DNA from 3 places in the Rhodoferax sp. LB1P47 genome. Region 1 is predicted to be linked to each of the others. Evidence: predicted binding sites of a transcription regulator. Region 1 holds the regulator's gene; each other region holds the start of a gene.

Region 1 (10,594 bases):
ACATCGGTACGCGGCGCGATTCTTTCAGGCGCATTTTGTTGGGCAGCTTCAGGTCGGGGGTGAGCACCCAGCCCGTCCAGCCAGCGTAGTTGCGCTTCCAGTGGGTGGCCAACTGGGGAAAGAAATCGCTGCCGCCGTCTTCGGTCTGCGCCGCCTCACGCCGCCCGGCCACACCGGCCACTTCGATCCGCTCGCCGTAGGGTGGGTTCAGCAGCATCACGCCGGATGGCGCTGGGGGCATACGCTGCAAGGCATCGCCACCCCGGAATTCGACCACGCCCGTGACCCCCGCGCGCTCGGCGTTGCGGGTGGCGAAATCGACCATGCGGTGGGCCACATCGCTGCCAAAAATCTGCGTCTCCGGCTCGTGCTCGGCCTCGGCCGCCTGGTCTTGGATGGCCGACCACACATGGGGCTGGAACGGCAGCAGTTTCTCGAAACCAAAGCGGCGCAGGCTGCCCGGGGCGATGTTGCAGGCGATCTGCGCGGCCTCGATGGCAATGGTGCCGCTGCCGCAGCAGGGGTCGTAGAAGGGCGTGGTGCCGTCCCAGCCGCTGGCGGCAATCATGGCGGCGGCCAGGGTTTCTTTCAGCGGGGCATCGCCCTTGTCTTCGCGCCAGCCGCGTTTGAACAGCGCGTCGCCCGAGGTGTCGATGTAGATGGTGGCGTGCTCGGTGGTCAGGTGCAGGTAGATGCGGGCATCGGGCCACTGCACGTTCACATCGGGGCGTACGCCGGTCTTAAAACGGAAGCGGTCGGCCACCGCGTCCTTGACCTTCAGGGCAGCAAAGTTCAGCGAGGTCAGCGGGCTGTGCTGCGCAGTGACTTCCACCTTGAAGCTCTGGCTGGGCGTGAACCAAATCTCCCAGGCCACGTTGCTCGCCGCCTCGTACAGGTCTTGCTCCGTGCGGTAGGGCGTGCTGGACAGTTCGATCAGCACCCGCTGCGCCAGGCGGCTGTGCAAATTGAGCCGCATCGCGTCGCGCCACGACGAGCGCACCAGCACGCCACCCCGGTGCGAGCGCAAATCCTCGCCCTGCAAGCCCGTAATTGCGTGTACCTCTTCGGCCAGCAGCTCTTCCACGCCAGCGGCGCAGGGTAAAAATAATTGGAGTTGGTTCATGGGATCGGTGCCAAAGTGGGACGCGGAGCGGGTCCGCTGGGAGGCGTGGAGTATCCCATAGGGGGCGCCAGGAGCGCTTTGGCGCTGGCACAGCACACGCCGATCGGATGCCCGTTACAGCGCCTTGCGCAAATTCGTCGGCGCAATCCGCAGGGCTTCGCGGTATTTGGCGACCGTGCGGCGGGCGCATTCAATGCCTTGCTCTTTCAGCATGTCCGACAACTGGCTGTCGCTCAACGGTTTTTTCAGATCTTCGGAGGCGACGAACTGCTTGATCAGAGCGCGCACCGCCGTACTGGAGGCGTTGCCGCCGGTCTCGGTGCCGAGCGACGAGCCGAAGAAGTATTTCAGCTCAAACGTGCCGTACGGCGTGGCCATGTACTTGGCGGTGGTGACGCGGCTGATGGTGGATTCGTGCAGGCCCAGCTCGTCGGCAATCTCGCGCAGCACCAGCGGGCGCATGGCCAGCGCACCGTGGCTGAAGAAGTTCTTTTGCCGCTCCACGATGGCGTTGCTGACCCGCAGGATGGTGTCGAAGCGCTGCTGGATGTTCTTGATGAACCAGCGGGCTTCTTGCAGGCGCTGCTGGAGTGCGGCGTTGTTCGAGGAGTCCTTACCACCGCCCTTGTGCAGGCGCAGCGCGTTGGCATAGATGTCGTGCACCCGCAAGCGCGGCATCACCTCGGGGTTCAGCGCCACCCGAAACTTGGTATTGGCGCCACGCCCCACTTTGGCAACAATCACGTCGGGCACCACGATGTTGCGCTCCACGTCCACAAAGCGGCGGCCGGGCTTGGGCTCCAGCCGGGCAATCATGGCAATCGCGGCTTTGATGTCGGCATCACTGGCGTGGCACAGCTGGCACAGGCGCTTCACATCGCGCCGGGCCAGCAGGTCCATCGGCTGGCGGCAGATGCGCAGCGCGGTTTTGCGCACCGGGTCGTCGCCCAGGGTGGCCTTCAAAGCCTTGAGTTGCAGCAGCAGGCATTCGCCCAGATGGGTTGCCCCCACCCCCGGCGGTTCCAGGCTTTGCAACAGGCCCAGAGCGACGGTGAAGCGGTGTACCAGTTCCTCCTGCGCTTCCGAGTCGCCACCCGACAGGCCTTGGGCCAGGGTGGCCAGGTCGTCTTCCAGGTAGCCGTCGTCGTTCAGCGATTCGATCAAAAAGCGCAGCGCCGCCTGGTCCACCTCGCCCAGGCGCAACGCCAAGGCCTGGCGGTGCAGAAAGCTGGTCAGCGACTCCTGGTTGCGGGCCAGCTCGGTGGCATCGGCCTCGCCTTCTTCGCCCAGGTTGTTGTGGCGGGCGGGTGCGTCGCCGCCCCACTCGCTGTCGTCGGGCCTGATCTCAGAGCTGCCGTCGCCGTCCCAGCTGGTGTCGTCGCCACCGGTGAGTGGGGTTTCAGAGTCATTTGAGGCTTCAGCGCTGGATTCACCTGCGTATTCAGCTACAGAAGTAGGAGCAGACTCGGTTTCGCGGTCACCCGCGCTGACGGGGGTGTCGGACTGGGCCAAACCAAACTCTTCGCGCGGCGCGTCGTCCAGGTTGCGCTCCAGAAACGGGTTATCGTCCAGCATCTGGTCCACTTCCTGGCTGAGTTCCAGGGTGGACAGCTGCAAAAGACGGATGGACTGTTGTAACTGGGGCGTGAGCGCCAGGTGCTGGGAAACGCGTAGGGAGAGGCCTTGCTTCATCGTGCGATCACATACGGAAGTGCTCGCCGAGGTAGACGCGCCGCACATCGGCGTTGTCGACGATCTCGGACGGCGTACCTTCGGCCAGCACGTTGCCGTCGCTGATGATGTAGGCGTGGTCGCAAATACCCAGGGTTTCGCGCACGTTGTGGTCGGTGATCAACACACCAATGCCGCGCGACTTCAGGAAGCCGATGATGCGCTGGATCTCGATCACCGCAATCGGGTCGATACCGGCAAACGGTTCGTCCAGCAGGATGAAGCGCGGCTGGGTGGCCAGGGCGCGGGCAATCTCGACCCGGCGGCGCTCGCCCCCGGACAGGGCCATCGCCGAGGAGTCGCGCAGGTGTTCGACCCGCAGGTCTTCCAGCAAGGCGGTGAGGCGGGCTTCGATCACCGGTTTGGTCAGCGACTTGCCCTGCTCGTCGTGTTGCAGCTCCAGCACGGCGCGCACGTTTTCTTCCACCGTGAGCTTGCGGAAAATCGAGGCCTCTTGCGGCAAATAGCTCAGGCCCAGGCGCGAACGGCGGTGGATCGGCATGTGCTCAACCGGCTGGCCGTCGATGGAAATGCTGCCGCCATCGGCCCGCACCAGGCCCACAATCATGTAGAACGAGGTGGTTTTACCTGCGCCGTTGGGGCCCAGCAGCCCGACCACTTCGCCTTTTTTGACCGCCAGGGTCACGTCTTTGACGACTTTACGGCTGCCGTAGGCTTTTTGCAGATGGCGGGCTTCCAGGCGGCTTTCTGCCACGGCAACCGGGCCGCTCACTTCTGCGCGCCCTCTAGCGTGGTACTGGAGCGCAGCGCGGGGCTGGTGGCGCTGGCAGCAGCGGCTGGGGCCGTCACCTTGGGGGTCAACATGGCACGAACCCGGCCGTTCTGGCCGCCAGGGTCGTTGGCGGAGTTGCCGTTGTCTACGGTAAATACGTCGGTGGTGTTGTCATACACGATGACCCCGCCGGTGACTTCGTCGTTGACCTTGCTACCCAGCAAGCGGCGCATCACGGCACGCTTGATGAAACGCACGTTGTCCAGCTTGCTGTTGTAGAGGATGGTTTCGCCCTCGCCTTCGATGTATTCATCCACACCGTCGCGCTTTTGCTTGAAGTAGGCCAGCTTGCCGGGCTCGGCGGTCACGATGCCGGTCTGGTTGCCCTCGGCATCCTGGCGCACATCCACCCGCCCGCCCCGGATGACGATACTGCCCTTGCTCATCACCACGCGGCCGGTGAACACATTGGTTTGCTTCAGATCGTCGTAGCGCATGGCATCGGATTCGATGTTCATGGGCTTGAGGCGATCGGCTTTTTCAGCCCAGGCAGAACCGCCCGCACAGGCGCACAGCAGCAAGAATAGGAGGGTGGGGTAGGCTTTTTTCATAGAGGCACGAATCTTGCAAATGATTGTACCGGTCGTGCCGTGGTCGATTTGATTCGCCCAGAAAAAAGCCCGCAAAAGCGGGCCTCGGTTCAGCAGCAACCGGCGACTTCAGGTTTTCTGCTGTGCCACCAAGTAGTCCACGATCGTCAGGCCGCGCTCCATCGACTGGGCTTGCGTGCCGTCGGTGTAGAAACGTCCGGCCACACCCATTGCCGGCACACCGGCCACGTTGTAGGCCTGCTGCAATTGCGCGGCTTTACGCACCTTGGTGGTCACCGAGAACGAGTTGTAGGTTTCCACGAACTTGGCTTTGTCCAGGCCCTGCTTGGCGGCCCAGTCGATCACCAGATTGTCTTTGTCGAGCTTTTGGCGCTCAACATGGATGGCATTGAACACTTTGCTGTGCAGCGCCTCTAGCTGGCCCATCGCCTCCAGCGTGTAGTAGAGCTTTTGCGGCGGGATGAAACTGTCCTGGAACACCACCGGCACGCGACGGAAAGCCACGTTCTTGGGCAGCTTCTTGAGCCAGGCGGACAGCGCAGGCTCAAACGCAAAGCAATGCGAGCAGGCATACCAGAAGAACTCGATCACCTCCACCTTGCCCGCCGGGGCTTCGGTGGGCGCAGGCTTGTCCAGCACCAGGTAGTCGGTGCCCGCCACGGGCGGTTTGCCCTGGGCGAATGCGCTGCCGATGGGCGAAATAGCCAGGGCCGATCCGGTCAGCACACTGGCTGAGGTCAGCGAAAACTCACGACGTTTCATTGCAAATCACTCCTTGTGGGGGGTCAGAGGGGGGCTTGAGGCAAAAAGTTCAGCACCACAGCATCAACGCTGCACGCGCACCAGGGTGGTGTCGCCTCCGGCGTTTTCCAGCTTGTCTTTGGCGCGCTCGGCATCGTCACGCTTGGCGTACGGCCCCATGCGGACGCGGTAGACCGTGCGGCCCGCCTGTTCGCGCTCGGTCACCCGTGCCTCCATACCCATCATGGCCAGCTTGGCACGCTGGGCTTCGGCGTCTTCGGTGCTGCGAAAGGCTCCGGCCTGCACAAAGTACTCGAAAGGCTCGGCGGTAGGGGCCAGCACCGGGGCCGTGGTGGGGGTGGCCTTGGCCTTGGCTTTGGCCAAATCGCCCAAGGGGTCGGCGCTGGTGGCGGGCTTGGGCTCGGGTTTGGGGGTGAGCGGCTTGGAGGCCGCCGACGCCGGAGGGGTCGCGGGCAGGGGCGCGGGGGCCACCACCAGGGGTTCCGGCTCGGGCGCTGCCTCGGGCATGGCGATCGGCGCGGGGGCCACGGGGCGCACCGGGTTTTTGCCATGCAGCGGGGTATTGGGGTCCCAGTCTTTGTTCTTCTGGCTTTCGGCCGCGTCGTGGTCGGCGCTGTTGGCCTGGGTTTTTCCGTTCATGAAGGGCACCGGCACTTTGGTGACGTACACCGCCACCGCCAGCGCCGACCCCAGGCCCACCACCACCCCGACGATGAAGCCGATGATGGTGCCGCCGGTTTGCTTTTGTTTTTTCATACGCTCAATTACATTTTTTCAGGGGCACTCACCCCGAGCACCGCCAAACCATTGTGTAGTACCTGGGCGCATGCGGCGACCAGGGCCAGGCGGGCCCGTTTGAGCACTTCGTCGTCCACCAGCACGCGCTCTGCGTCGTAGTAGCTATGCAGGTTGGCGGCCAGTTCGCGCAGGTAGAAGGTCACGTCGTGCGGGGCGAAGGTTTCGGTCGCACTGGTCAACATTTCGGGATACTTGGCCAGTTGCAGCATCAGGGTTTGGGCCTGCGGCACCAGCAGGCTGGACAGGTCCACGCCTTGCAGGCTGGCCACATCGCCAGCCCAGTCGCGCAGCATTTTGCAGATGCGGGCATGGGCGTACTGCACGTAGTAGACCGGGTTGTCGTTGTTCTTGGCCAGCGCCAGGTCGATGTCGAAGGTGTATTCGGTATCGGGCTTGCGGCTCAGCAGGAAAAAGCGCACGGCATCTTTGCTGGTCCAGTCGATCACGTCACGCAGGGTGACGTAGCTGCCAGCGCGCTTGCTGATCTTGACCTCTTCACCGCCCTTGACCACCCGCACCATCGTGTGCAGCACGTAGTCGGGGTAGCCCAGTGGAATGCCCACGTTGGCGGCCTGCAAACCGGCGCGCACGCGGGCGATGGTGCCGTGGTGGTCGGTGCCCTGGATGTTGACCACCTTGGTGAAGCCGCGCTGCCATTTGGCGATGTGGTAGGCCACATCCGGCACAAAGTAGGTGTAGCTGCCGTCGGTCTTGCGCATCACACGGTTTTTGTCGTCACCGTAGTCGGTGGACTGCAGCCACAGCGCGCCGTCTTGCTCATAGGTCTTGCCTGCGTCTTGCAGCAACTGCACGGTGGCATCGACCCGTCCGCTGGTGTACAGACTGGTTTCGAGGTAGAAATTGTCGAACTTCACCTGGAAGGCCTGCAAATCCAGATCCTGCTCGCGGCGCAGATAGGCCACGGCAAATTCACGGATCGAGTTCAAGTCAGCTATGTCCCCGGAGGCGGTGACTTCACGGTCGTCGGCTTTGACAGACTTTTGGGCCAAGAAGTCGTTGGCAATGTCGGCGATGTACTCACCGTTGTAGAAATTCTTGCTAACCGGGTTGTCGGGATCGGTGGGCCAGCAGGTATCGCCCGGCTTAAAACCTTGGGCGCGCAGTTGCGTGCTGGTGGCCAGGGTGCCGATCTGCACGCCTGCGTCGTTGTAATAAAACTCGCGGTACACGTCCCAGCCCTGGGTGGCGTACAGGTTGCAGATCGCGTCGCCCAAAGCCGCCTGGCGGCCGTGGCCTACGTGCAGCGGGCCGGTGGGGTTGGCCGAAACAAACTCCACCAGGATGCGCTGGCCGTTGCTGGGCTGCACGCCGAAGCGGGCCCCGGCGGCCAGCACTTCGCGCACGATTTCCTGCTTGGCAGCGGGTTTGAGTTTGATGTTGATGAAGCCCGGTCCGGCGATGTCGATGGCCTCAACCCACTTCTCAAAGGCGGGCTGCTCCAGCAGGGCCGCGCGCAGGTTTTCACCCAGTTGGCGCGGGTTCAGCTTGAGCGGCTTGGCCAGCTGCATGGCGGCGGTGCAGGCGAAATCGCCGTGGGCCGCCACTTTGGGGGACTCGAACGCGGCTTTGGCAGCGGCGCCGGGGGCTATTTTTTCCAGCCCGACGGCCAGCGCCGCGAGCAATTCATGTTTGACTGAGAGCATTCGGCGATTTTACGGGGGCCGTCATCCGGCTTGCGGGATGCGCCGTTATAGGGTGCAATCCTTCGGTGCAGCAGGACGCTGTACACAGGATTACAACCCCCCATCCTTCTTTTGGAGCTTGCATGAAACGTCTCTTACCTCTGATCGCTGCCCTGGGCATGGCTTTCTCGCTGGGCATGGCCCACGCCGAAGACAAGCCCAAAACCGCCCAGCAGTCCAAAATGGCCACCTGCAACGCCGAAGCCAAAGGCCAAAAAGGCGACGAGCGCAAGGCCTTCATGAAAACCTGCCTGAGCGCCAAGGCCGAAGCCCCAGCAGCTGCCGACGGCAAGACCGCCCAGCAAAGCAAGATGACCACCTGCAACAAAGACGCTACCGGCAAAAAAGGCGACGAACGCAAGAAGTTCATGAGCGAATGCCTGAAGGGCTAAGCCCCTGCCCGCTCTAAAAAACCCGGTTAGCCGGGTTTTTTTACGTCCGCTGCGGCCCAGAACCCCGCCCGACCGTAGTGCTGCTTCAAAAAATCAATCCACAGCCGCAGCCGCAGTGGCAGGTGTTTGCGCTGCGGGAACACCGCGTAGATGCCGTTGGGCGGCGCGGCAAACGCGTCCAGCACCGACACCAGTTGGCCGCTGGCGATCTCGGCCTCTACCTCCCAGGTGCTGCGCCAGGCAATGCCGTAGCCCGCCAGACACCAGTCGTGCAGCACCTGGCCGTCGGAGCAGTTCAGCGGGCCGCTGGGCTTGGCGTAGAACACCTCGGGGCCGCCCGGCACGGTAAACGCCCAGCCCCGGGTTTGCGAGGCCTCGCTGGACAGGGCCAGACAGTCAAATTTGACCAAATCGCCGGGCTGCTGCGGCGTGCCATGCCGCTTTAAAAAAGCCGGGGTGGCCACGCACAGACGGCGGTTGTCGGCCAGCCGCACGCTGACCAGGGACGAATCGGGCAAATCCCCCACCCGCACCGCGCAGTCAAAGCCCTCGCCGCCCAGGTCCACCACCCGGTCGCTCAGGTTCAGGGTCACGCTGACATCCGGGTGCTGCTCGCGAAACCACGGCACCAGCGGGGCCACGTGGCGGCGGCCAAAGCCAGCAGGCGCGGTGATACGCAGGTGGCCGCTGGCCTGCACGCCCCCCGCCGACACGCTGGCCTCGGCATTCGCCAGGTCGGCCAGCACGCGCTGGCAGTCGTCCAGAAACGCGCTGCCCTCGTTTGTGAGGCTGATGCGCCGGGTGGTGCGCAGCAACAGCTTCACGCCCAGCCGCTGCTCCAACGCGTCCAGCCGCCGCCCGATGATGGCCGGGGCAACGCCCTCGGCTAGGGCTGCGGCGGTCAGACTGCCCCGGGCGGCCACGGCGACAAAAGTTTCCAGTTGCTTGAGTTGGGCCATCGGTTGAAAATTTATAAAAAATACGGCTCTAGCGCATGCTGTACAAACAGCAATAGCTATATATTTTATAGCACGCTAAAGCACAACCACCCGTCACGGAAAACCGCCCGGAGGGGTCAGATCCCCATTGCGGGCACGAGCACTTTTGCGACTTTCACGATCCGTGTGCGCAATGGGGATCTGACCCCACCAGGCTACCCATTCAATAGCATCAGCTGCGCAATCTCGGCCTCGCCATAGCCCAGCTCGCCCAGCAGCTCGGCGCTGTGCTCGCCCAGGCGCGGCGGGTCTAGCCGCAGGCCGGGGCGCTGGCCGTCCAGCGTCAGCGGCAGCAGCACGGTGTGGGTGGCGCGACCGTCGGGCAGGGTCATGGGGGCTAGGCCGCCGGTGGCTTGCAGGTGCGGGTCGTCCAGCAGGTCGTGCGGGCGGGTGATGGGGGCAAAGGGCAGCGCGTGGCGCTCGAACACCTCGGCGATATGGGCGGCGCTGAAGGCGGCCATGCGCTCGCGCAGCAGCGGCATCATCCATTCGCGGGCGCGCACCCGGTCGTTGTTGCTAGCCAGACGCACGTCGTGTTGCAAATCAGCCAGGGCAAAGGCTTCGCAAAACACCTTCCACGCCGTGTTGCTGACCACGGCCAGAAAGATCTGTACCCCGTCTTGCACGCTGAACACGTCGTAAATGCCCCAGGGCGAAATACGGGCGGGCATGGGCGCGGCGGGCTGGCCGGTTACGGCGTATTGCAGCATGTGCTGGGCCACCAGAAAGGCGTTGTTCTCGAACAAGGCGCTTTGCACCTCCTGACCCAGGCCAGTTTTCTCGCGCTGGGCGAGTGCCGCCATCGCGCCAATCGCGCCGAACATGCCGCCCATGATGTCGTTCACGCTGGTGCCCGCGCGCAGCGGGTCGCCGGGGCGGCCGGTCATATAGGCCAGGCCGCCCATCATCTGCACCACCTCGTCCAGCGCGGTGCGGTGGTCGTAGGGGCCGGGCAAAAAGCCTTTGTGGCTGACGTAGATGAGGCGCGGGTTTAGCTTTTTGAGCGTGGCGTAGTCCAGACCCAGCTTGGCCATCGTGCCGGGCTTGAAGTTCTCGCTGACGATGTCGGCGGTGGCGATGAGGCGCAACACCGCCTCTTTGCCCTCGGGGGTTTGCAGGTCCAGCGCCAGGCTTTTTTTGTTGCGGTTGAACAGGGCGAAGAATCCCGCACCCGAGCCCAGCAGTTGCCGGGTGCTGTCGCCCTCGCGGCCGTGGCCGATGGGTTCGACCTTGATCACCTCGGCCCCCAGGTCGCCCAGCACCAGGCCGCAGGTGGGGCCCATCACCATGTGGGTAAATTCGACCACGCGGATGTGGGCGTAGGGCAAGGTGTTGGTCTCAGACATTCGGGAATCCTTGGGTGAAATTTTTGGGCAACCCGGCCTCGGGGGTCATGCCGTAGATTGCTTCGCCGGGCAGACCGGCTTGCAAAGGGGCGCGGGCTTTGAATAGTTTTTCGAGATCAATCCCGGTGGCAATGCCCATCGCCTCGAACATGAAGACCAGGTCTTCGGTGACCACATTGCCCGACGCACCGGGCGCATACGGACAGCCGCCCAGACCACCCAGCGACGCATCAAAAGTGCGCACACCGGCCTCATACGCAGCCAGACAGTTGGCCAGGCCCAGGCCGCGCGTGTTGTGCATGTGGGCGGCCCCGGCCTTGCTGCCGATCTCGGCCCGCAGCGCCAGGAACAAGCGCCGCACCTGCGCCGGGTTGGCCATGCCGGTGGTGTCCGACAA
Region 2 (10,594 bases), on a different contig from region 1:
CCACGCCAAATGCGCTGCGGGCGTGCGCGCCGATGACCGGGCCAAACACTGCGCCCAGTAGCTCGCTGGCTCCGTTGGTGACCAGGTGCTGTTCGGTGAAGTCGGCCGTGGAGTTGACCAGCGACATTAGCTTGACGATGCGGGTGACTTTGTTAAGGTCGCCCACGGCCGCGTGCAGCGTGCCCAGCAGGTCGATGGCGACGGCCCGGGCGGCATCTTTGCCTTCGGCCGTGGTGGTGTTTTTACCCAGTTGACCGACCCACACTTTGCCGTCTTGCTTGGCAATGTGGCCGCTCAGGAACACCAGATTCCCGGTTTGCACAAACGGCACGTAGGCGGCCGCCGGAATGGCCACGGGGGGCAGGGTGATGTTGAGTTCTTGCAACTTGGCGTAGATATCCACGGGTTTTCCTTTTATTAATGAAATAAGCCTCTAGCGCATATTCTGTATGCGAATTTAGCTATGAATTGTATAGCGTGTGCGGTCTATTGCCACTGCTGGGTGGGCGGTAGCCAGATGCTGCTTTGGCTCTGCGATTGGGATTGGGATTGGGACGATCCACCGCCAGCCGGGCGTGCGGGCGGTGGCGGCGCTGGTTCGGGGTCCAGCGGCATCACGGTGACGGCCACGCTCAATATGTGGCGGGCGCCGCCGTGGATCACGCCGCGCATGGGCGATACGTCAGAGTAGTCGCGGCCGGTGGCCAGGGTGATGTAGTCGTCGCCGGGGGGCCGGTTGTTGGTGGGGTCGAAGTCGCACCAGCCCAGGTCGCCGGACTGGTCGGGCAGGTAGACCGAGGCCCAGGCGTGCGAGGCATCGCTGCCAATCAGCCGGGGCTGGCCGGGCGCGGGGTGGGTTAGCAGGTAGCCGCTGACGTAGCGTGCGGGCACGCCGATGGCGCGGCAGCAGGCCACCATGATGTGGGCAAAGTCCTGGCACACGCCCTTGCGTTGGGCCAGTGCCTCTACGGCGGGGGTGTTGATTTCGGTGCTTTCTGACGCATAGGTGAAATCGTCATAGATGCGCTCCATCAGGTTCTGCGCGGCGGCCAGCAGCGGCACGCCGGGGCCGAAGCTGGGTTTGGCGTAGGCCAAAAAGTCGGCATGGCGCGGCACGTAGGGCGATGGAAACAAAAATTCGGCCGCCAGGCTGAACTGCACGCCGGCCCGGTAGCGAAAGCGCTCGCGCACCTGCTCCCAGGTCAGGTCGCTCTGCGGCCATGCGGGTGTGCGGGTGCTGACCACGCTGCGCGCCACCACGCTCAGCTCGTCGTGCGCGGCTTGCAGGGCAAAAAACGAGCACAGGTTGCCATACACATCGAGCGACTGGGTCAGCTGACTGGGCGTGGGGGTGATGGTCAGGGTGTGGCTCAACAGCTGCTGGTGGGCGGTGCTGGGCGGGCGCAAATGGGCTACGTGCTGCGCGGTTTCTACCGCCGGTTGGTAGGCGTAATGGGTTTCGTGGGTGATCTCAAGCTGCATGGATCAGGCTCCCAAACTGGTTTTTGCGTCCCGCGAATGGGTGAAGTAGGTGGCGCTGATTTCGTCCGACACGTCAAACGCGCACTGGCTGCACTGGGCCAGCAGGTCGGTCAACACACGGTACTGGCCCTGCGCATCCACGCTGCACAGCTCGGCCAGGTCCCAGGTATCGGGCGACAGCACTTTGTTCGACATGGGGCTGAGCACGCCCGCCGGGCTGCCCGCCAGCTTGGCCAGGCGGCCCCGCAGGGTGTGCGCCACCCAGGCCAGCGAACGCGGGTTGTCACGGTCCAGCACCAGCAGATCGACCAGCGCGGCCACGTCGCGGCTTTGCTGGTACTGCGAATGGAAGGTGATGGTGCTGTCGAACAGTGCCACCATCGCCTCGAAGCCTCCGGTGTTGGCGAGTGAACCGGCCTTGAAGCCGCGTGCCAGGGCGTTGGACAAAAAGCCCAGGCGCTCGATGTGGCGGCCAATGCTGAGCAGCCGCCAGCCGTCATCGCGGGTCATGCGGTCGGTCTGGGCGCCGGTCATGGCGGCCAGGTGGGTGCTGGTGGCTTCCAGCACGCGCAGGGCTTCCAGAGGGGAGAAATCGCCATCCTTGGCGTTGTTGGCACAACGGCTGAAGAACTTGTCTTCGGCCCGTACGATCACGTTCCAGTGCTCTTGCGACAGGCGCTCGCGCAGCTTGGCGGCCGCCTGCTTGATGGCGCGCAGGTTGTAGCCCACGCTGGGCACGGCGCTGGGGTCGGCCAGCCCGGCAATCAGCGAGCGTTCAAACACCCGGCGGGCTTGCAGCGGCGAGGGCACGGCGGCCAGCACCAGGCCGTGGCGGGTGGCCATGTCGTGCAGCCACACTAGCAAGGGCGTGGAGGTTTGGTCTTCGCCGCCCAGGCCTTCCAGTGTGACGCGGGCCAGCCGCAGGCTGTTTTCGGTGCGCTCGGCATAGCGGCCCAGCCAGAACAGGTTTTCGGCGGCACGGCTGGTCACGCGGTGGCTGCGCCGGGTAACGATCTCGGGCGACAGGCTGGCCTGTAGCAGGGTGGTGCGGTCTACCTCGCCGGTAGTTTTGACCCACACGTCGGCACTGCTGCCGCCGCGCTGCATCGAGGCCACGCTATCACCTGAATTGACCATGCGCGCCAGTCCGCCAGGCAGTACCCGCCAAGACTGCGGCCCGTCGGACACGGCAAACACGCGCAGCATCATGGAGCGCGGGGCGATGCGCGCCGGGTGGTTGGCGTGGGCGCTCCAGGTGGGCATTTGCGACAGGGGCAGGTAGGCCTGCACCGTGTATTCGTCGCCCTGGCGGGCGATGCGGCCGGCCCATTCGTCGAGTTCACGGCGCGACAGGCTGCGGCCCAGCACGGCATCGAAAGCCCGGCGGCTCACCGCCCCGTGGTAGGTGGGTTTGATGACGCTATTGGCCAGCTCGGGCAGGGCTGCATCCAAGGCTGCGCGTTCGCCGCACCACCAGGTGGGCAGGGCGGGCAGCAATAGTTCCTGGTTCAGCAGGTGGCGCGACAAGGCCGGTAAAAAACCCAGCAGGGCGGGCGACTCCAGAAACGCTGAACCCGGCGGGTTGGCCATCACCAGATTGCCCGCGCGGATGACCTGCATCAGGCCGGGCACGCCCAGGCGGGAATCGGGGCGCAGCTCCAGCGGGTCCAGATACTGGTCGTCCAGGCGTTTGAGCAGGCCGTGTACCGGCTCCAGGCCCTTGAGGGTTTTGAGGTACAGCCGCTGGTCGCGCACCGTCAAGTCGCTGCCTTCCACCAGGGTCAGGCCCAGGTAGCGGGCTAGGTAGGCGTGCTCGAAATAGGTTTCGTTGTACGGGCCGGGGGTCAGCAGAGCGATGTGTGCGTCCTTGCCCGCAGGGCTTACGCGTTGGATGCCATCGACCAGGCCACGGTAGGTGGCGGCCAGCCGCTGGATGTGCATGGACTCGAAGGCTTGCGGAAACAGGCGCGAAATGGCCAGCCGGTTCTCCAGTAAATAGCCCAAACCGCTGGGTGCCTGGGTGCTCTGCGATACCACCCACCAGTTGCCGTCGGGGCCCCGTGCCAAGTCAAATGCGGTGATGTGCAAATGCGTGCCGCCCAGCGGTTGCACGCCGTGCATGGGGCGCAAATAGCCCGGGTGGCCTTGCACCAACGCGGGGGGCAACAAGCCGCGCGCCAGCAGCTGCTGCGGTCCGTAAATATCGGCCAGCACCCGGTCGAGCACGCGCACGCGTTGCAGCACGCCCACTTCGATCTGTTTCCAGCTCTCGGGGGAGACGATCATCGGAAACAGGTCTAGCGACCAAGGTCGCTGCGGGTTGTCGGCATCGGCATAGACGTTGTAGGTCACGCCGTTGTCGTGGATCTGGCGCTGGAGTTGTTCGCTGCGGTGGTTCAGGTCGGCAAAGCCGCTGGAGCCTAGCTGCTCAAAAAACGCGCTCCACTCGGAGGTAAGGGGGGCTGGCTCGGCCGTGCTTTTGGCGGGATCGGTCGGGCGCGACTTGCCGCGCAGTTCGTCGAAATGCCCGGCCATTGCGGGGCGGGCCAATGCCAATGCCAACGCACGGGGGTCATCTGACATGGGCATTTGAAAAAGGGGGGTGTTCTTGGTTTCCACAGGTCACCCGATTGTCACACTAGAAATGGGGGGCGATGCCCGCACGGTGGCCGCTGAGTGCAGCGCAGCCACCGTGTGAACTGTGGTTACCGGCGCAGGTCCAGCGTGAACGGGAACTCTTTGCTGGCTGGCACGTTGATGGTCGCGGGCGGGACATGCAGCACGCCCGGCGTGTGGCCCATGCGGCTAAAACGCGATAGGCGGCGACTCTCTGCTGTGTAGGCGTTCACCGGGAAGGTGTCGTAGCTCAGGCCACCCGGGTGGTTCACAAAGTACTGGCAGCCGCCGATGGAATGCTTCATCCAGGTGTCCACGATGTCGAAGGTTAACGGGGCGTGGATGCCGATGGTGGGGTGCAGGGCCGACGGCGGGTTCCATGCGCGGTAGCGCACACCGGCCACAAATTCACCGTTGGTACCGGTGGACTGCATGGGCATGGCGCGGCCATTGCAGGTAATGACGTAGCGGCTCTGGTTCAGGCCGGTGACCTTCACCTCGATGCGCTCCAGCGACGAATCGACATACCGGGCCGTGCCGGTGGAGCCGTTTTCTTCGCCCAGCACATGCCAGGGTTCCAGTGCGTTGCGCAGCGTCATCTCGATGCCACAGCTCTTCACGTCGCCGACCAGGGGGAAGCGGAACTCCAGGTGCGGCGCGAACCAGCTGCGGTCAAAGGCAAAGCCTGCGGCCACCATTTCGTCGATCACATCGTGGAAGTCCATCTGGATGAAGGTCGGCAGCATGAAGCGGTCGTGCAGCTCGGTGCCCCAGCGGGTGGCGGGCGCTTTGTACGGGTTGTCCCAAAAGCGGGCCACCAGGGCGCGCAGCAGCAGCTGTTGCGAGATGCTCATGCGGGCGTGCGGCGGCATTTCAAAGGCGCGCAGTTCCAGCAGGCCCAGGCGGCCGGTGGCGCTGTCGGGCGAGTACATCTTGTCGATGGAGAACTCGCTGCGGTGGGTGTTGCCGGTGGCATCGATCAGGATGTTGCGCAGCGTGCGGTCCACGATCCACGGCGGCATCTCCTGGCCGTATTTTTCGCGGTTCATGGCCACCTGTTCGATGGCGATTTCCAGCTCGTAGAGCTGGTCGTTGCGGGCTTCGTCCACGCGTGGCGACTGGCTGGTGGGGCCGACAAACATGCCGCTGAACAAATAGCTCAACGAGGGGTGGTTGTGCCAGTACAGCAGCATGCTGGTCAACAGCTCGGGCCTGCGCAGGAACGGGCTGTCCGCCGGCGTGGCGCCGCCCATCACAAAGTGGTTGCCGCCGCCGGTGCCGATGTGGCGGCCGTCGGTCATGAACTTCTCGGCGCTCAGGCGCGATTCGAATGCGGCCTCGTACAAAAATTCGGTGTTGGCCACCAGCTCGCCCCAGGTGGAGACGGGGTGCACGTTGACCTCGATGACGCCCGGGTCGGGGGTTACGGCCAGTAGCTTTAGGCGCGGGTCGCGTGGCGGTGGGTAACCTTCCAGGACCAGTTTCACGCCCAGTTGCTCGGCCGTGTTTTCAATCGCGGCCAGCAGCTCCAGGTAGTCTTCCAGCATCTCCAGCGGGGGCATGAAGATGTACAGCACGCCGGATTTTTCGCCCACGGCTTCGGCCTTGGGGCCGCTGGCGCGGCGCGGGTCGCGCACTTCCACGCACAGCGCGGTGCGGGTCAACCAGTGGGCCGATTCGTTCTTGCTGGGCACGCGGGTGGAGAAGCTGCTCGGTTCGGTTTGCAGCGGGCTGTGGGCGCTGGCCAGGGGCGGCACGGCGGTGTAGGCGCTGGCGACCTGGTCTTGCCGTTGGCGGGTGGCCTCGGGTGCGGGGTTGACACCGGCCTGGAAGGGCAGGGTGGCGCGTTCGGTCAGCGTGGGGATGCCGGTCGGACGAACCGGGCCGCCGACGGCCGTGGTGCTGGTGGTGAAACTGGCAGTGCGGGTCGATGGACGCTGCGCATAGCGGGCGTACATGCTGCTGGATTCGGGCAGCGGCTCGCGCGGGATGGATGGGTCTTGCTCCACCATGTAGGGAAAGTCGGCCTCGCTGACCCAGGGCAGTGAGTCGAGCGGCAGGCGCAGGCCCATCGGCGAGTCGCCGGGCATCAGGTACATGCGTTCGTCGCGCAAAAACCAGGGACCGGTGGTCCAAACGGGGCCGGCGACGCGGCTGGTATCAGCGGGTTTGACGGGCAGCACGTAGCCGATGACCGCATCCAGCTTTTGCTCGAACACCCGGCGCAGGCGGGCGCGCTCCATTTCGTCGCCAAGCTTGGAGTTGAACGGGTCCACATTCACCGGCAGGCGGCGTTCGCGCCACAGGTAGTACCAGGTGTCTTCATGGGCCGCCACTATGTATTTAGGCGTGACACCCAGGTTGGTGGCCAGCTTTTCGGTGAAGCGGCGGGCATCTTCGCTGGTGTAGCTAGAGGGCACGCGCTCATCGGCAAACAGGTCGGGGTTGCGCCACACGGGCTGGCCGTCGGTGCGCCAGAAGATGTTGAGTGCCCAGCGGGGCAGTTGTTCGCCGGGGTACCACTTGCCCTGGCCGTAATGCAGGAAGCCGCCTTTGCCGTATTGGTCGCGCAGCTTGTGCGTCAGGCCGGTGGCAAAACCGCGCTTGGTGGGGCCTAGGGCATCGGTATTCCATTCGGCAGCATCGCGGTCGCTCACGGCCACAAAGGTGGGCTCACCGCCCATCGTCAGGCGCACGTCGCCAGCCGCCAGTTTTTCATCCACCTTTTCGCCCAAGGCCAGGATGTCGGCCCATTGGTCGTCGGTGTAGGGTTTGGTGACGCGGGGGGATTCGTATAGGCGGGTGACCACCATGTGGTGGGCGAATTCGACTTCGGCTTCGTCCACGCCGCCTTCGATGGGCGCGGCGCTGGATGGCTGGGGGGTGCAGGCCAGCGGGATGTGGCCTTCGCCTGCGAACAGGCCCGAGGTGGCATCCAGGCCGACCCAGCCTGCGCCGGGCAGGAACACTTCGCACCAGGCGTGCAGGTCGGTGAAATCGACCGTGGTGCCGCTGGGCCCGTCCAGGGCTTTCACGTCGGGGGTCAACTGGATCAGGTAGCCGGATACAAAGCGCGCTGCCAAGCCGCAGTGGCGCAGCAGTTGCACCAGCAGCCAGCCGGAGTCGCGACAGGAGCCGCTGGCTTTCTCAAGCGTTTCTTCGGGCGTTTGCACGCCGGGTTCCATGCGGATCAGGTACTTGATATCGCCCTGGATTTGCTGGTTGATGGCGACCAGGAAGTCATTGGTGGGCTGGGTTTTCAGGTCTAGCTTGTCCAGGTAGGCCTGCACCAGCGGGGTGGCGGGCTCGGTGACCAGGTAGGGCGAGAGTTCTTCTTGCAGCGTGGGGCTGTACTTGAAGGGGAAGTTCTGCGCCTCGGGCTCTAAGAAGTAGTCGAAGGGGTTGTAGACCGCCATTTGGACGACCAGATCGACCGTGACCTTGAATTCGGTGGTTTTAGCGGGGAACACCAGGCGGGCCTGGTAGTTGGCAAACGGGTCTTGCTGCCAGTTCACAAAGTGGTCAGCGGGCTCGATCTTGAGCGAATAAGAGATGACGTTGCTGCGGCAGTGGGGGGCGGGACGTAAACGGATGACCTGTGGGCCGAGGTTGACCGGGCGGTCGTACTTGTAGTGCGTAACGTGGTTCAGTGCGGCATGGATGGACATGTGCGTGTCTCTTGGATGGCTTCAAAAGTAGATGGCTCCAGCAACGCCGGAACCTACACGCATACTAGCAAGTCCTGAGCCATTGACCGGCTTTGACCTGTTGCGATGGAGGTATGACCTTATGCAGAATCTGTGGCCTTCCGAGGACAAACGCGTGGCGCTGGTCGCTCCGGGTTTGCTGGGTTGGGCGATCGGTACGGCGCTGCAATTAGGGCAGGCGGGGTTGTGGATGGCTGCCACCTATGTGGGTTTTGTGCTGCTGGCGCTTATTCTGATTGCATACACTGCTATCAATAAAATTGCATTGCAACTGGCCGGCCGGTGGGGCGTGGGGCGCTGGCTGGTGGCCTTGCTGGGCGGCTTGCTGTTGGCCTTTGGGCTCTGCGGTCTGCGGGCGGTGGTTTTTGCGCACAGCGCTTTGGATGCCCATTTAGAGGGGCGCGACCTCACGCTGGTCGGAATTGTGGCGGCAATGCCACAACGTAATGAGGCCGGGTTGCGGTTTCGGTTCCAGGTGGAGTCGGCCCGGTTGGACGGCATGCCCACCACGGTGCCGCCGCTGGTCGATCTGGCCTGGTATGGCGGCCCCCAGGCTTACGGCTGGGGAGGCAGTGCCACGGCGGTGGAGCTGCAAGGCCTGCCCGCCGACCTGCGGGCCGGCGAGCGCTGGCAGATGACGGTGCGCCTCAAGGCCCCGCACGGTGCGCGCAATCCGCATGGTTTTGACTACGAGCTGTGGCTCTGGGAGCAGGGCGTGCAAGCCACCGGCAGCGTGCGCGCCGGGCCCAAGGATGTGCCGCCGCAGCGCTTGGCCGCTACTTGGCGGCACCCGGTAGAGCGCGCCCGGCATGCGGTGCGCGACCGCATCTACCAGCATGTGGCCGACCGGCAGCAGGCCGGGGTGATTGCCGCGCTGGTGGTGGGCGACCAGGCCGCTATTGAGCGCAGCGACTGGGAGCTGTATCGGGTGGCAGGTGTGGGGCATCTTGTCAGTATCTCGGGGCTGCACGTCACCATGTTTGCCTGGCTTGCGTCTGCCGCCGTGGGCTGGTTGTGGCGGCGCAGCGATGTGTTGGGCGGGCGTGCGGGCGAGGCTTGGCCGGTGCCCCAGGTGGCGTTGCTGGGCGGCGTGCTGCTGGCCACGCTGTATGCGGTGTTCAGCGGCTGGGGCGTGCCCTCACAGCGGACCATTTGGATGCTGGCCACCGTGGGCGTTCTGCGGGTGGGCGGGCGACAGTGGCCCTGGCCTTCGGTGTGGCTGCTGGCCTGCGCCGTGGTGCTTGTGGTGGACCCGTATGCCTTGATGCAGGCGGGGTTTTGGTTGAGCTTTGTGGCGGTGGGGGTGTTGTTTGCTATGGATTCAGGAGCTACTGGCGCAATTAAAATAAGCGCTAGAGCACGATTTGGCTCTATGTTTCGTACGCAATGGAGCATCACCCTGGCGCTGGCCCCATTGACGCTGCTGCTGTTCCAGCAGGTGTCGGTGGTGGGGCTGTTGGCCAATCTGCTGGCGATTCCGTGGGTGACGCTGGTGGTGACACCGCTGTGCATGCTGGGCATCTTGCTGCCGCCGCTGTGGTCGGCGGCGGCGCTGGCGATTGGCGCACTGGGTGGGCTGTTGCAGGTGCTGGTGCAGTGGCCGTTTGCTACTTTTTCTGTAGCTGCTCCCGCCCTTTGGATGGGCGTGGTTGGCATATTGGGTGGTGGTTTGCTGGTGCTGCGCCTGCCCTGGGGCTGGCGGGCAATGGGGGTGCCGCTGCTGCTGCCGGTGCTGCTGTGGCAAACGCCGCGCCCGTCTAGCGGGCATTTCGAACTGCTGGCCGCCGATATCGGCCAGGGCAACGCCGTGCTGGTGCGCACCGCTGGGCACACCCTGCTGTACGACAGCGGCCCGCGTTGGGGGCTAGACAGCGATGCCGGCCAGCGGGTGCTGGTGCCGCTGCTGCGGGCGATGGGCGAGACGCTGGATACCCTGCTGGTCAGCCACCGCGATAGCGACCATAGCGGCGGTGCGGCCGCGCTGCTGGCCACCCAGCCGCAGGCTACGCTGCTGAGTTCTATGGAAGCCGGGCATCCGCTGCAACAGCTGCGCCCGGTGCAGCGCTGTGTGGCGGGCCAAAGCTGGACCTGGGACGGCGTGCAGTTCCAGGTGCTGCATCCACAGACCGCCGACTACGATATTCCACAAAAACCCAATGCCCTGAGCTGTGTGTTGCGCGTCTCTAACGGCTTTTACACGGCGTTACTTGTAGCCGATATTGAGCAGCCGCAAGAGGCCCGCCTGCTCGCCCGCCAGGTGCCGCTGCGGGCCGACGTGTTGCTGGTGCCGCACCACGGCAGCAAGACCTCCAGCAGCCCGGCGTTTCTCGATGCGGTGCAGCCGCGCTTTGCGCTGGTCCAGGCGGGCTACCGCAACCGTTTTGGCCACCCTGCGCCACCGGTGCTGGCGCGCTACCAGGCGCGCGGCATCCAGGTGGTGGACAGCAGCCATTGCGGTGCGGCCACCTGGCAATCTCACCGGCCCACCCAGGTACGCTGCGACCGCCAGACCGATCCCCGCTACTGGCAGCACCAGCCGCCATGAGAGGGCCCTGTAAACACGGCTACGATGGATGCCGTGGGATGCAGATGTGGCAATTGAATAGCTGGCACGCTCCACCGAACGCTTGTTTTTGCACCAACCTGGCGCGCTACTTGCTATTGCTTTGTTATCAGGAGATGGACCCAACTATGCAAAAATTTGACGAGATGTACACAGGGCTGCCGTATGAGTTTTTCTCAGATGGCAAGCAGATCCGGGACCATTACAAAATCTACGATGCCTGGCT
Region 3 (10,594 bases), on a different contig from region 1:
GATGGCTGCGCCGCCGATGCCGTAGCCTTCGTAGCGAATTTCCTCGTAGCTCACGCCTTCCAGCGTGCCGGTGGCTTTTTCGATGTTGCGCTTCACCGTATCGGCGGCCAGATTGGCGGCCTTGGCTTTTTCCACCGCCAGGCGCAGGCGCGGGTTGATGCTCAGGTCACCACCACCCAGTCGCGCGGCCACCATGATCTCGCGGATCACGCGGGTCCAGATCTTGCCCCGCTTCTCATCCTGGCGGCCCTTGCGGTGCTGAATATTCGCCCATTTACTGTGACCAGCCACAAAAATTCCTTGTCAATTGATTTACTCTAAGGCCAGATTTTACTTACCCAGAATTTACGCAAATCCTCTGTGCGCCTGTAAGGCGACACAGACGAAGCCGCGTAAGGGCTACTACCATTTCTTGTCAGGACTCTCGCCATGGCCGAACCCATCTTAATCGCCAAAAATGCCACCACCACCTGCGAGCTGCTCCCTGCGTTGGCCAACCGCCACGGTCTGATTACCGGGGCCACCGGCACTGGCAAAACCGTCACGCTGCAAACTCTGGCCGAAAACTTCTCCAAGATCGGTGTGCCGGTGTTCATGGCCGATGTCAAAGGCGACCTCACCGGCATCAGCCAGGCCGGCCGCATCGGCGACAAGCTGGCCGGCATTTTGAAAGAGCGCGGCATCGAGCAACCCAAATCCCTGGCCTGCCCCACCACCCTGTGGGATGTATTTGGCGAGCAAGGCCACCCGGTGCGGGCCACCGTGTCCGACATGGGCCCGCTGCTGCTGGGCCGCATGCTGAACCTGAACGACACCCAGGGCGGCGTGCTCAACATGGTGTTCAAGATTGCCGACGACCACGGCCTGCTGCTGCTGGACCTGAAAGACCTGCGCGCCATGCTCCAGTACGTAGGCGACAACAGCAGCGAATTCACCACCCAGTACGGCAATGTGTCGGCCGCCAGCGTGGGGGCCATCCAGCGCGGCCTGCTGCAAATTGAATCGCAGGGCGGCGACAAGTTCTTTGGTGAGCCGATGCTCAACATCAGCGACTTCATGCAGACCGTGGACGGCCAAGGTGTCATCAACATCCTGACCGCCGACAAGCTGATGAACGCCCCCCGCCTGTACGCCACCTTTTTGCTGTGGATGCTGTCCGAACTATTCGAGCAGCTCCCCGAAATCGGCGACCCCGAGCAGCCCAAACTGGTGTTCTTCTTCGACGAAGCGCATCTGCTGTTCAAGGACGCGCCCGCCGCCCTGGTGGAGCGCATCGAACTGGTGGTGCGGCTGGTGCGCTCCAAGGGCGTGGGCGTGTACTTTGTGACGCAAAACCCGCTGGACATTCCCGACACGGTGCTAGCCCAGCTGGGCAACCGGGTGCAGCACGCTCTGCGCGCCTTCACCCCGCGTGACCAAAAAGCCGTTAAGGCTACGGCGCAAACCATGCGGCAAAAGCCCGGGCTGGACATCGAAGCCGCCATCACCGAGCTGGCCGTGGGCGAGGCGCTGGTCAGCCTGCTAGACGAAAAAGGCCGCCCCAGCATCACCGAACGCGTGTTCGTGCTGCCGCCCGGCAGCCAGCTCGGCCCTATCACCCCGGCGCAGCGCCAATCGTTGATCGCCAACTCGCTGGTGGCCGGCGTGTACGAGAAACTGCTAGACCGCGAATCCGCCTTTGAAAAACTCAAGGGCCGGACTGAGACCACCGCCGCCAACGCCTCGGCACCCGCGCAAGCACCCACCCTGCCCGGCATGGCCCCACCCGCTACGGCGCAAGGTGGTGGCCTGATGGGCGGGCTGAACGACATTCTGTTTGGCACCACCGGCCCACGCGGCGGCAAGCGCGACGGCCTGGCCCAGACCATGATGAAGTCCGCCGTGCGCACAATGGGCACCAAAGTGGGGCAAGAAATTTTGCGCGGCGTGCTGGGCGGTATCTTTGGCGGCAGGCGCTAAAAGCGGGGGCTTGGGCACATAGCCTCGCCCCGCACCCGGTTACTTCTTCACAAACGTGCGGATCGCCTCTTTGCCCACGGCTGCGTCATCGGTAAAGAAGCCGTCGATCCCCGCCTGCAAAAAGGTCTGTATCTCGGTGACGCTGTCGCCACGCAGGGTGATGTCGGTGATCGGGGCCTTCTTCAAGCTGGTGGGCAAAAAGTTGTTTTCTGGCCGCAGGGTGTAGATGTGCACCGCCAAACCGGCTGCCTTGGCATTACCCACCAATGCCGTTGGCAACCCCAAATTGCCGCTCACCAGCGGAATCACCATGTCTTTGCTCGGCCCAATGGCGTTGGCGTAGGTGGCCACCTCCTTCAGACCTGCCGGGGTAATCACGTCCGCATAGCTGCGGGTTTCGCCCGCACCCGCCGCCACAAAGTCATACGGGCGGCCACTGGACGACAGCAGTTGCACGATGCGCGCCGTGGTCATGGTGCGCATCTCTTTCAGGTTGGACACCTCGAATGACTGGATGAACACCGGTGCCTCTTTCGAGTTCCAGCCATTCGCCACCAGCACATCCACCAGGCGCTTCTCCAGCGGCAAACCAATCGACTTGAAGTAAGTGGGGTGCTTGGTTTCGGGGTAGATGCCAATCGTGCGGCCTGTCTCGATCGACTTGGACTTGGCCAGGTCAATGACCTCCTGAAAGGTGGGCACCTGGAACTGGCCGTTGTAGGCCACGTTGGCCGGGCGGATGGCCGGAATACGCTCGCGGGCACGCAGGGTTTTCAACTCGACCAGCGTCAGGTCTTCGGTAAACCAGCCGGTAATGGCGTTGCCGTCAATCGTTTTGGTGGTTTTGCGGGATGCGAACTCGGGACGGTCCACGATGTCGGTGGTGGCCTCGCGTACCGAGCCATCGGTGTTCAAAATAGCAATCGCGTTCTCGTGGCGGGCCACCAGCACGCCGTCCTTGGTGCTGACCAGATCGGGTTCGATGATGTTGGCACCGTCTTCAATCGCCTGGGTGTAAGACGCAATGGTGTGCTCGGGGCGCAATGCGGGTGCGCCACGGTGGCCGATCAACGTCGGCACCGGTGGCCACTCGGCGGGCGCATCGTTGGTGCTGCCACAGGCCGTCAGGGCCATGCCAGAGACAAGGCCGACTGCGGCAAGCTGGAGATAGGTTGTATTTTTCACGGTGACTCTCTTTTGCCCATGCGCGGGCCGTGCGCTGCGGGATATCCGCCGCGTCAGCGCCAATGTAGGGCGGCGCAATGAAGGTTTTTTGACACACCTCCCATTCGCACTTATTCACCGCCGACTCGGCATGCAAAATGCATAGCGTGTACCCAACTTGTTGCATTCTTTGAGGATCCACTTTATGCCCGCTGATATCGCCACTGGCCCATTGGCTCCCGCGCAGACCAGCCACATCCGCCTCACCTCCCACTCCAGCGGCTACGGCGCACTACCCATCCGCTGGGCCGCCGCCAGCGCCGCCGAGCGCGGCCCGGTGGTCGGCACTACCACCAAGCGCGCCCACCGCAACGTCATCGGCACGCACAGCGGCAGCTACAGCATCTACCGTGCGCTGGCCGTAGCCTCGGGTGGCCTGTCGCCGCAGCACAGGGCCGACCTGACCAACACCATGCCCACCGACATCATCGGCCCCTACCCGCAGTGGAGCGAGCCGGGCCGCATCGTGGCCATGGACCCCTGGGGTGCCACGGTAGCCGAGGTGTTTGCAGGGGAGCTGGCAGCGGGTTACGACATCCGCCCGACCATCGCCGTGACCCAAGCCCATGTGATCCTGCCCGAGGTGATCGAGGCGCTGCAATCCGGCCGTCTGGTGGCCGATGGCAAATTCCTCACCGCCGGTGGCGCGGCGATGGTCACCAAGGTGGCAGTGGAGCCGGTGTGGTTTCTGCCCGAAGTGGCCAAGCGCTTTGGCTGCTCCGAGGCCGATCTGCGCCGCGTGCTGTTTGAGGAAACCGGTGGCATGTACCCCGAACTGGTCACCCGCAGTGACCTGGAAGTGTTTTTACCGCCCATCGGTGGCTTGACGGCCTACATCTTTGGCAACCCCCGCGATCTGGCCAACCCCGAGGTCGAACTCACTGCCCGCGTGCACGACGAGTGCAACGGCTCGGACGTGTTCGGCTCCGACATCTGCACCTGCCGCCCGTATCTGACGCACGCCATCGAAGAATGCATCCAGGGCGCGCAGCGCGGTGGCGTGGGCCTGGTGAGCTACTTTCGCAAGGAAGGCCGGGCTTTAGGCGAAGTGACCAAATTTTTGGTCTACAACGCCCGCAAGCGCCAGGTGGGCGGCGACACCGCCGACCAGTATTTCAACCGCACCGAATGCGTGGCCGGGGTGCAAGACATGCGCTTCCAGGAGCTGATGCCCGACGTGCTCAACTGGCTGGGCATCCGCAAAATCCACCGCCTGGTGTCGATGAGCAACATGAAATATGACGCCATCACCCGCGCCGGTATCGAGGTGGTGGAGCGCGTGAATATTCCCGAACACATGATCCCCGCCGATGCGCAGGTAGAAATGGACGCGAAAATGGCGGCGGGCTATTTCACCCCCGGCGCCGTGCCGGATGCCGAAGAACTCAAAAAGGCCAAAGGCCGCGAATTGACTAAATGACTACAAATTTAATAGCTACTAGCGCAGATGCAGTAAGCGCTAGCACCCTATTACGCTCTACAAAAACCGTGCGGGCGCGGGCCCAGGGCCTGTTGGCCCGTGCCCGGGCGGGCGACTCGGCCTACTTCAGCGTGGTGGATGCGGCGCTGGCCCCCACCGCACAGCTGGTGGCCGAGGTCACCCGCAAGAACTATCCCGACCTGGATATCCCGTACCACAGCCGCTGGCGGCATTTTGAGGCGGGCGGCGTGAACCGCATCGACCAAATGACCGAAGAGCTGGGCAAAGTGTCCGTGGCCAAGCGGGCTCGGGCGCAGATCGACCTGGCCATCGTCAGCGTGCTGCTCGACGCAGGCGCGGGCCCCGACTGGAGCTACACCGACCCGCGCACGGGGCAAAAACTTAGCCGCTCCGAAGGCCTGGGCGTAGCCAGCTTCAACGCCTTCACCAAGGGCTTGTTTTCCAGCAAGCCCACCCAGCCCTGCCAGGCCGATGCGCTGGGCCTACAAGCCCTTACCTCCCGCCAGTTGGGCGATGCCTTCCAGGTCGGCGTGGAGAACCCGCTGGTCGGGTTGGAAGGCCGCGCCGCCTTGCTGCGCCGACTGGGCGAGGTGGTTGCCGCCCAGCCCGAGGTGTTTGGCGGTGCGGGTGGCCTGTGCCGTCCGGGGCGCTTGTTTGACTACCTGGTGCCTACCGACGTCGAAGAACCCACGGTGGCGGCGCACGACATTCTTTCTACACTTTTAAGCACGCTAGCGCCCATCTGGCCTGCACAGAATGCTATTAAAACTGATGATGGAGCCGAGATCGCACTGGGCGACTGCTGGCAGCACAGCGCCGTGCCCGGCGAGGGTGCATCTGCGGGCTGGATGCCCTTCCACAAGCTGTCCCAGTGGCTCACCTACTCGCTGCTGGAGCCGCTGGAATGGGCCGATGTAACCGTTACCGGGCTGGACGCACTGACCGGCCTGCCGGAGTACCGCAACGGCGGCCTGCTGCTGGATGGTGGCGTGCTGGTGCTCAAAAACCCGGCGCTGGCCAGCCAGGTGCAAACCGCAGGTGATGAGTGCATCGTCGAATGGCGGGCCCTGACCGTCGCCCTGCTGGACGAACTGGCCCCACTGGTCCGCGCCGAGCTGGGCCTGACTGCTGCACAAATGCCCCTGGCCTGCGTGCTGGAAGGCGGCACCTGGGCTGCAGGCCGCGTACTGGCCCAGCGCTTGCGTGGTGGAACACCACCGCTAAACATCGCCAGCGATGGCACTGTTTTCTAATCCAAATCGAAGAAAAAATCATGAGCAACGTCCACCTGATCAACCACCCTTTGGTGCAACACAAGCTGACGCTGATGCGCCGCAAGGATGCCAGCACCAACACCTTCCGCCGCCTGCTCAATGAGCTGAGTTCGCTGATGGCCTACGAGGTCACCCGCGACATGCCGATGCAGGACGTAGAGATCGAAACCCCGCTGGAGACCATGACCGCCAAGGTGATTGACGGCAAGAAGCTGGTGTTTGTGTCCATCCTGCGGGCGGGCAACGGCATTTTGGAGGGCATGCTCAGCGTGGTGCCGGGCGCACGCGTCGGCCATGTGGGCCTGTACCGCGACCCCAAGACGCTTACGGCGGTGGAGTACTACTTCAAGATGCCCAAGGACATGCAAGAGCGCGACGTGGTGATCGTGGACCCCATGCTGGCCACCGGCAACTCGGCCATCGCGGCGGTGGAGCGGCTGAAGGAACTGAACCCAAAGTCGATCAAATTTGTGTGCCTACTGACCTGCCCCGAGGGCATTGCCGCCCTGCAAGCGGCGCACCCGGATGTGGCGATTTATACCGCCGCCATCGACCGCCAGCTCAACAGCCACGGCTACATCGTGCCGGGCTTAGGGGACGCGGGCGACCGTATTTTTGGAACACAATAAGCTTCTAGCGCTTATTACATATGCACCAGCAGCTATCTTAAATATAGTAGCTGGATGCCTGTGGGTCCTTGCCTTCGGCCACCAGGCCGCCGGTCGAATGCGTGTCGGCCACGCTGAGCCAACGCACGGCGTTGCGGCCGCCATGCTTGGCGGCGTAGAGGGCTTTGTCTACGGTATCCAGCAGCCGCGTCTCGCTGCACACCACGCCACCAGCACAGGTGGCAGCCCCTAGGCTGATGGTGATGTGCTGGGCCACCTGCGAGCGGGTGTGCTCCAGGTGCAGGGCAGCCACGGCCTGGCGCACTTTCTCGGCGACGCGGCTGGCCCCGGCCTGGTCGCAGGACGGCAGAATGATGATGAACTCTTCACCGCCATAGCGGGCAAACACGTCGGAGAGCCGGTTCAGCTGCGACTGCACCGCACCCACAATGGCTTGCAGCACCCGGTCGCCCGCCGGGTGGCCGTAGGTGTCGTTGAATTTTTTGAAATAGTCCACGTCCAGCATTACCAGCGACAGCGGGTTTTTTTGGCGCTGGGCACGGCTGAGTTCAATGCTCAGCTTCTGATCGAAGTATTTGCGGTTGTAGATGCCGGTGAGGCCGTCAATCACCGCCTCGCGCGAGAGCTTTTCTGACAGCGATTGCAGCACCCGCTCGCGCTTCACAAAGCTACTGGTGTCGGTGATCTGGAGCATCACCAAAAAATCGTCCGAGCCCGCGTTGTCGTAGCGTACCGGCACCAGCGTCAGCGACTGCGGCATGCGCTGCTGCGGGCCTTTGGATGCATCTTCGGGCCGTTGGTAGAGCGGCAATGGCGTGCGGTGCAGCACGTTAGACAACACCACCGGCAGCTTGTAGGTGAGCACGTTTTTCAGGGCGCTGATGAAGGACAACGCCAGGCCATTGGCAAACACCGACTCCAGCGTGCAACCCAGCGCAGCCTGCGCAGTGATGCCGCTGTGGCGCACCACCCAGGCGTTCCACAACAGCACTTCACCACGCGGGTTAATGGCAATCAGCCCGCTGCCCAGGGCGTCCACCATCTGGGTCCAAGGCAGCAGCGTCTCGATGGGACTGGTAGGCATACAGGCCGTGGACACGTTGGAAGTGGGGTTCAAATGCGCGACAAAAATGCGTCCAGGGCGCTGACCAGGCCCTCTAACGAACTGGCGCTGAGCAAAAACACCAGGTAGCCCTGGGTGTCTCGCTTCTCAATCGTCAGGTCGATGTGCAGCACCAGTACCACCGGCTGGCTTTCATCGGACAGCAACTTGCTGATGACCGAATCGGCCTCGTCAACCGAGTATTCGGGCAGGGTGCTGCTCAGATCGATACCCAACATGTCGGCAATGGCCGACAAGCAGGCATTCAAAATCACGTTGCCCAGCTCGCACATGGCCTCGTGCTCAAAGTCCACCAGGTCTTCCACACTGACCTGGGAACCGAGCATTTCCTGCACGATCTCCATGGCTTTTTCTTCGCGAAACAGCAGCGTGGCATCCAAACTGAAGGGGCCTCCGAAACTCTGCCGCACCGCACCCAAACGCCCACCATCCAGCGACAAAACATCGGCACTGACCTCGCGGCGGTCATAGAACTGGATACGTGGAACCGACAGCAGCACCTCGTCGCCGACGATCTCGCTCAGGCTGGCTGCGGCTTGGCCCGCGCCCACGTTGAAGACCTCGGTAAGCGCATCCTGTTGCAGTTCAGATAGGGTAATCACGTAGTGCTTTCAAAAAAGGCGAGCGCCTCAGTCACGCTTTTGTCGCTCACCGGTTTGGCCACAAACTTTACACCCAGCTCGGCCGCGCGGGTTTTTTGACTCTCTTGGATATTGGCGGAAAACAGCGATAACCGCAGCTGGGGGTGGTCGCGCACCAGTTGTTCAGCGGCATCGGTCCCAAGCATGCCAGGCATATTGATGTCCATGGTGCAGTAAGTGAAGGACTGGGTCGCCGCCAGCTCCAGCGCTTCGGCGCCGGTTGATGCCTCTACCAGCGTCCAATCGGGGCGCTTGGCCAGCACCAGCGTGCGAATCATCATGCGTGAAACCCGGCTGTCATCAACGATCAACAGCGTAGTGGTGGAATGGGTGGTGGAGGTCATGGTCGAAAGCCTTTAACGTGGGGCAAGCTTCATGGCTCGGGGGCTCTGCACCCAAGTCCCTGAAGGTGAGGGCATAAAAATGGTTGTCGCTGCAAGTCGCATGCTTGTGTCTGGATGTTACCAATCCATTACACCGAACAGGCTGTGCCATGTAAAAATTAATCCATTTGAAATACTGCCCATGCTCGACCTCCTCGTCACCCGCGCCACCCTGCCCGATGGCCGTACCGGCATGTCAATCGCTGTACAAAATGGCCGCATCACCGAAGTCAGTCCCGGCCTGAGCGTCCCAGCCCACCAAACCATCGACGCTCAGGGCTTGCTGGTCAGCCCGCCCTTTGTCGATGCCCACTTCCACATGGACGCCACGCTAAGCTACGGCTTGCCGCGCGTCAACCAGAGCGGCACCCTGCTGGAAGGCATTGCCCTCTGGGGCGAGCTGAAACCTGACCTGACCCAGGAAGCCCTGGTGCAACGTGCCCTGGCCTACTGCGACTGGGCGGTGGGCAAGGGCCTGCTAGCCATCCGCAGCCACGTTGATATCTGCGACCCACGCCTGCTAGCTGTAGAGGCGCTGCTGAAGGTGAAACACCAGGTTGCCCCCTACCTGGATTTGCAGCTGGTGGCATTTCCGCAAGACGGTGCTCTGCGCGACCCACAGGCCATGGACAAGCTCAAGCGCGCGCTCGACATGGGTGTGGACGTGGTCGGCGGCATTCCCCACTTCGAGCGCACTATGGCGGAGGGTGCCTTGAGCGTAAAACTGCTGTGCGAGCTGGCCGCCGAGCGGGGCTTACTGGTCGATATGCACTGCGACGAGTCCGACGACCCGATGTCGCGCCACATTGAAACCCTGACCTTTGAGACCCAGCGCCTGGGCCTGCACGGCCGCGTCACCGGCTCGCACCTCACCTCCATGCACAGCATGGACAACTATTTTGTGAGCAAACTGCTGCCGCTGATGGCCGAGGCGCAGATCCATGTAGTCAGCAACCCGCTGATCAACATCACCCTGCAAGGCCGGGGCGACAGCTACCCCAAGCGCCGGGGCATGACCCGAGTGCCTGAGATGCTGGCCCACGGCCTGACCGTTGCCTTTGGCCAGGACTGCGTGATGGACCCCTGGTACAGCCTGGGGAGCAGTGACATGCTGGAAGTGGCCAGCATGGGTCTGCACGTGGCCCAGATGACCAGCCAGTCCGCCATGCGCCAGTGCTTTGCAGCCGTGACCACCAGCCCGGCCAAGATCATGCAGCTCGACGGCTATGGTCTGGAGCCCGGCTGCTGGGCCGACTTTGTGCTGCTGCAAGCACTTGACCCGGTGGAAGCCATCCGCCTGCGCGCCACCCGGCTACAGGTGTTCAGGCGCGGCAAACTGCTGGCACAAACCCCGGCCCAGACCGCACAGCTGCACTTACCAGAACGACCAAGTGAGACGGACTGGATGCTGCGTAAGTCCTAATACCGCTATACAGCACTCTCAAACACGGGGTGCAGCGCATCCAGCCAGCCCTCTAGCTCGACCGCATCAATGTGCAGATGCGCCATACAGGCCTCGCCAAATTGTGCCCACTCCTGCGACTCTGGACTGGCCTCGTGCAGGGTTACTAAATGCTCGGCCACCAAAGACATGGCCACCAAATTACGCACCTCGGCCGGAATACTGGCAGCGGACAAAATGTTGAAGTCGTGGTGCAAGCGCACTGCGGCAGTGACCAGCGGGGGGAGCTTCCAGGTCTTGGCGACCAGCGCGCCGACTACCGCATGGTCGGTCTTGTGAGCGGCATTTTCGGTGGCGGTAAAGCTGCGGTCTTGCCGGGCCATCGCCTCGGCCAACGTGCCGGCATAGCCCTTTACGCCCTGCAACATCACCGGAATGCCCACATGGCAAAACAGGCCGCAGGTTTGCGCAATATCGGGGTCCACACCGTACAGATGGCGGGCGATATAGGCCATCGC

Evidence for each region. The regulator sigma-54, encoded in region 1, starts transcription at its own class of promoters, with help from an activator protein. The targets are predictions, from matches to a motif close to TGGCANGNAANCTGCTTT.
Region 2: AC0969_RS16190 (transglutaminase family protein) is a predicted target of sigma-54. The motif match lies at 7,831-7,848, and genes of this name have one in related genera.
Region 3: AC0969_RS05665 (GTP cyclohydrolase II) is a predicted target of sigma-54. The motif match lies at 3,271-3,288, and genes of this name have one in related genera.

What each region holds. Positions count from the first base shown of each region.
Region 1 is NZ_JBWMAU010000006.1:24,543-35,136, forward strand. It holds gene AC0969_RS09035 (THUMP domain-containing class I SAM-dependent RNA methyltransferase) at 1-1,123, opposite strand, end outside; gene AC0969_RS09040 (RNA polymerase factor sigma-54) at 1,238-2,815, opposite strand; gene lptB (LPS export ABC transporter ATP-binding protein) at 2,823-3,587, opposite strand; gene lptA (lipopolysaccharide transport periplasmic protein LptA) at 3,584-4,198, opposite strand; gene AC0969_RS09055 (thiol:disulfide interchange protein DsbA/DsbL) at 4,307-4,960, opposite strand; gene AC0969_RS09060 (SPOR domain-containing protein) at 5,024-5,716, opposite strand; gene argS (arginine--tRNA ligase) at 5,725-7,422, opposite strand; gene AC0969_RS09070 (PsiF family protein) at 7,545-7,853, shown strand; gene AC0969_RS09075 (LysR family transcriptional regulator) at 7,880-8,812, opposite strand; gene AC0969_RS09080 (CaiB/BaiF CoA transferase family protein) at 9,007-10,197, opposite strand; gene AC0969_RS09085 (hydroxymethylglutaryl-CoA lyase) at 10,190-10,594, opposite strand, start outside.
Region 2 is NZ_JBWMAU010000016.1:22,564-33,157, forward strand. It holds gene AC0969_RS16175 (RidA family protein) at 1-403, opposite strand, end outside; gene AC0969_RS16180 (transglutaminase family protein) at 487-1,482, opposite strand; gene AC0969_RS16185 (circularly permuted type 2 ATP-grasp protein) at 1,486-4,065, opposite strand; gene AC0969_RS16190 (transglutaminase family protein) at 4,188-7,766, opposite strand; gene AC0969_RS16195 (DNA internalization-related competence protein ComEC/Rec2) at 7,888-10,350, shown strand; gene AC0969_RS16200 (circularly permuted type 2 ATP-grasp protein) at 10,497-10,594, shown strand, end outside.
Region 3 is NZ_JBWMAU010000003.1:39,407-50,000, forward strand. It holds gene AC0969_RS05650 (YebC/PmpR family DNA-binding transcriptional regulator) at 1-291, opposite strand, end outside; gene AC0969_RS05655 (helicase HerA-like domain-containing protein) at 430-1,959, shown strand; gene AC0969_RS05660 (glycerophosphodiester phosphodiesterase) at 1,999-3,093, opposite strand; gene AC0969_RS05665 (GTP cyclohydrolase II) at 3,329-4,603, shown strand; gene AC0969_RS05670 (URC4/urg3 family protein) at 4,600-5,877, shown strand; gene upp (uracil phosphoribosyltransferase) at 5,898-6,527, shown strand; gene AC0969_RS05680 (diguanylate cyclase) at 6,565-7,611, opposite strand; gene AC0969_RS05685 (chemotaxis protein CheC) at 7,641-8,252, opposite strand; gene AC0969_RS05690 (response regulator transcription factor) at 8,249-8,635, opposite strand; gene AC0969_RS05695 (amidohydrolase family protein) at 8,817-10,097, shown strand; gene AC0969_RS05700 (HDOD domain-containing protein) at 10,103-10,594, opposite strand, start outside.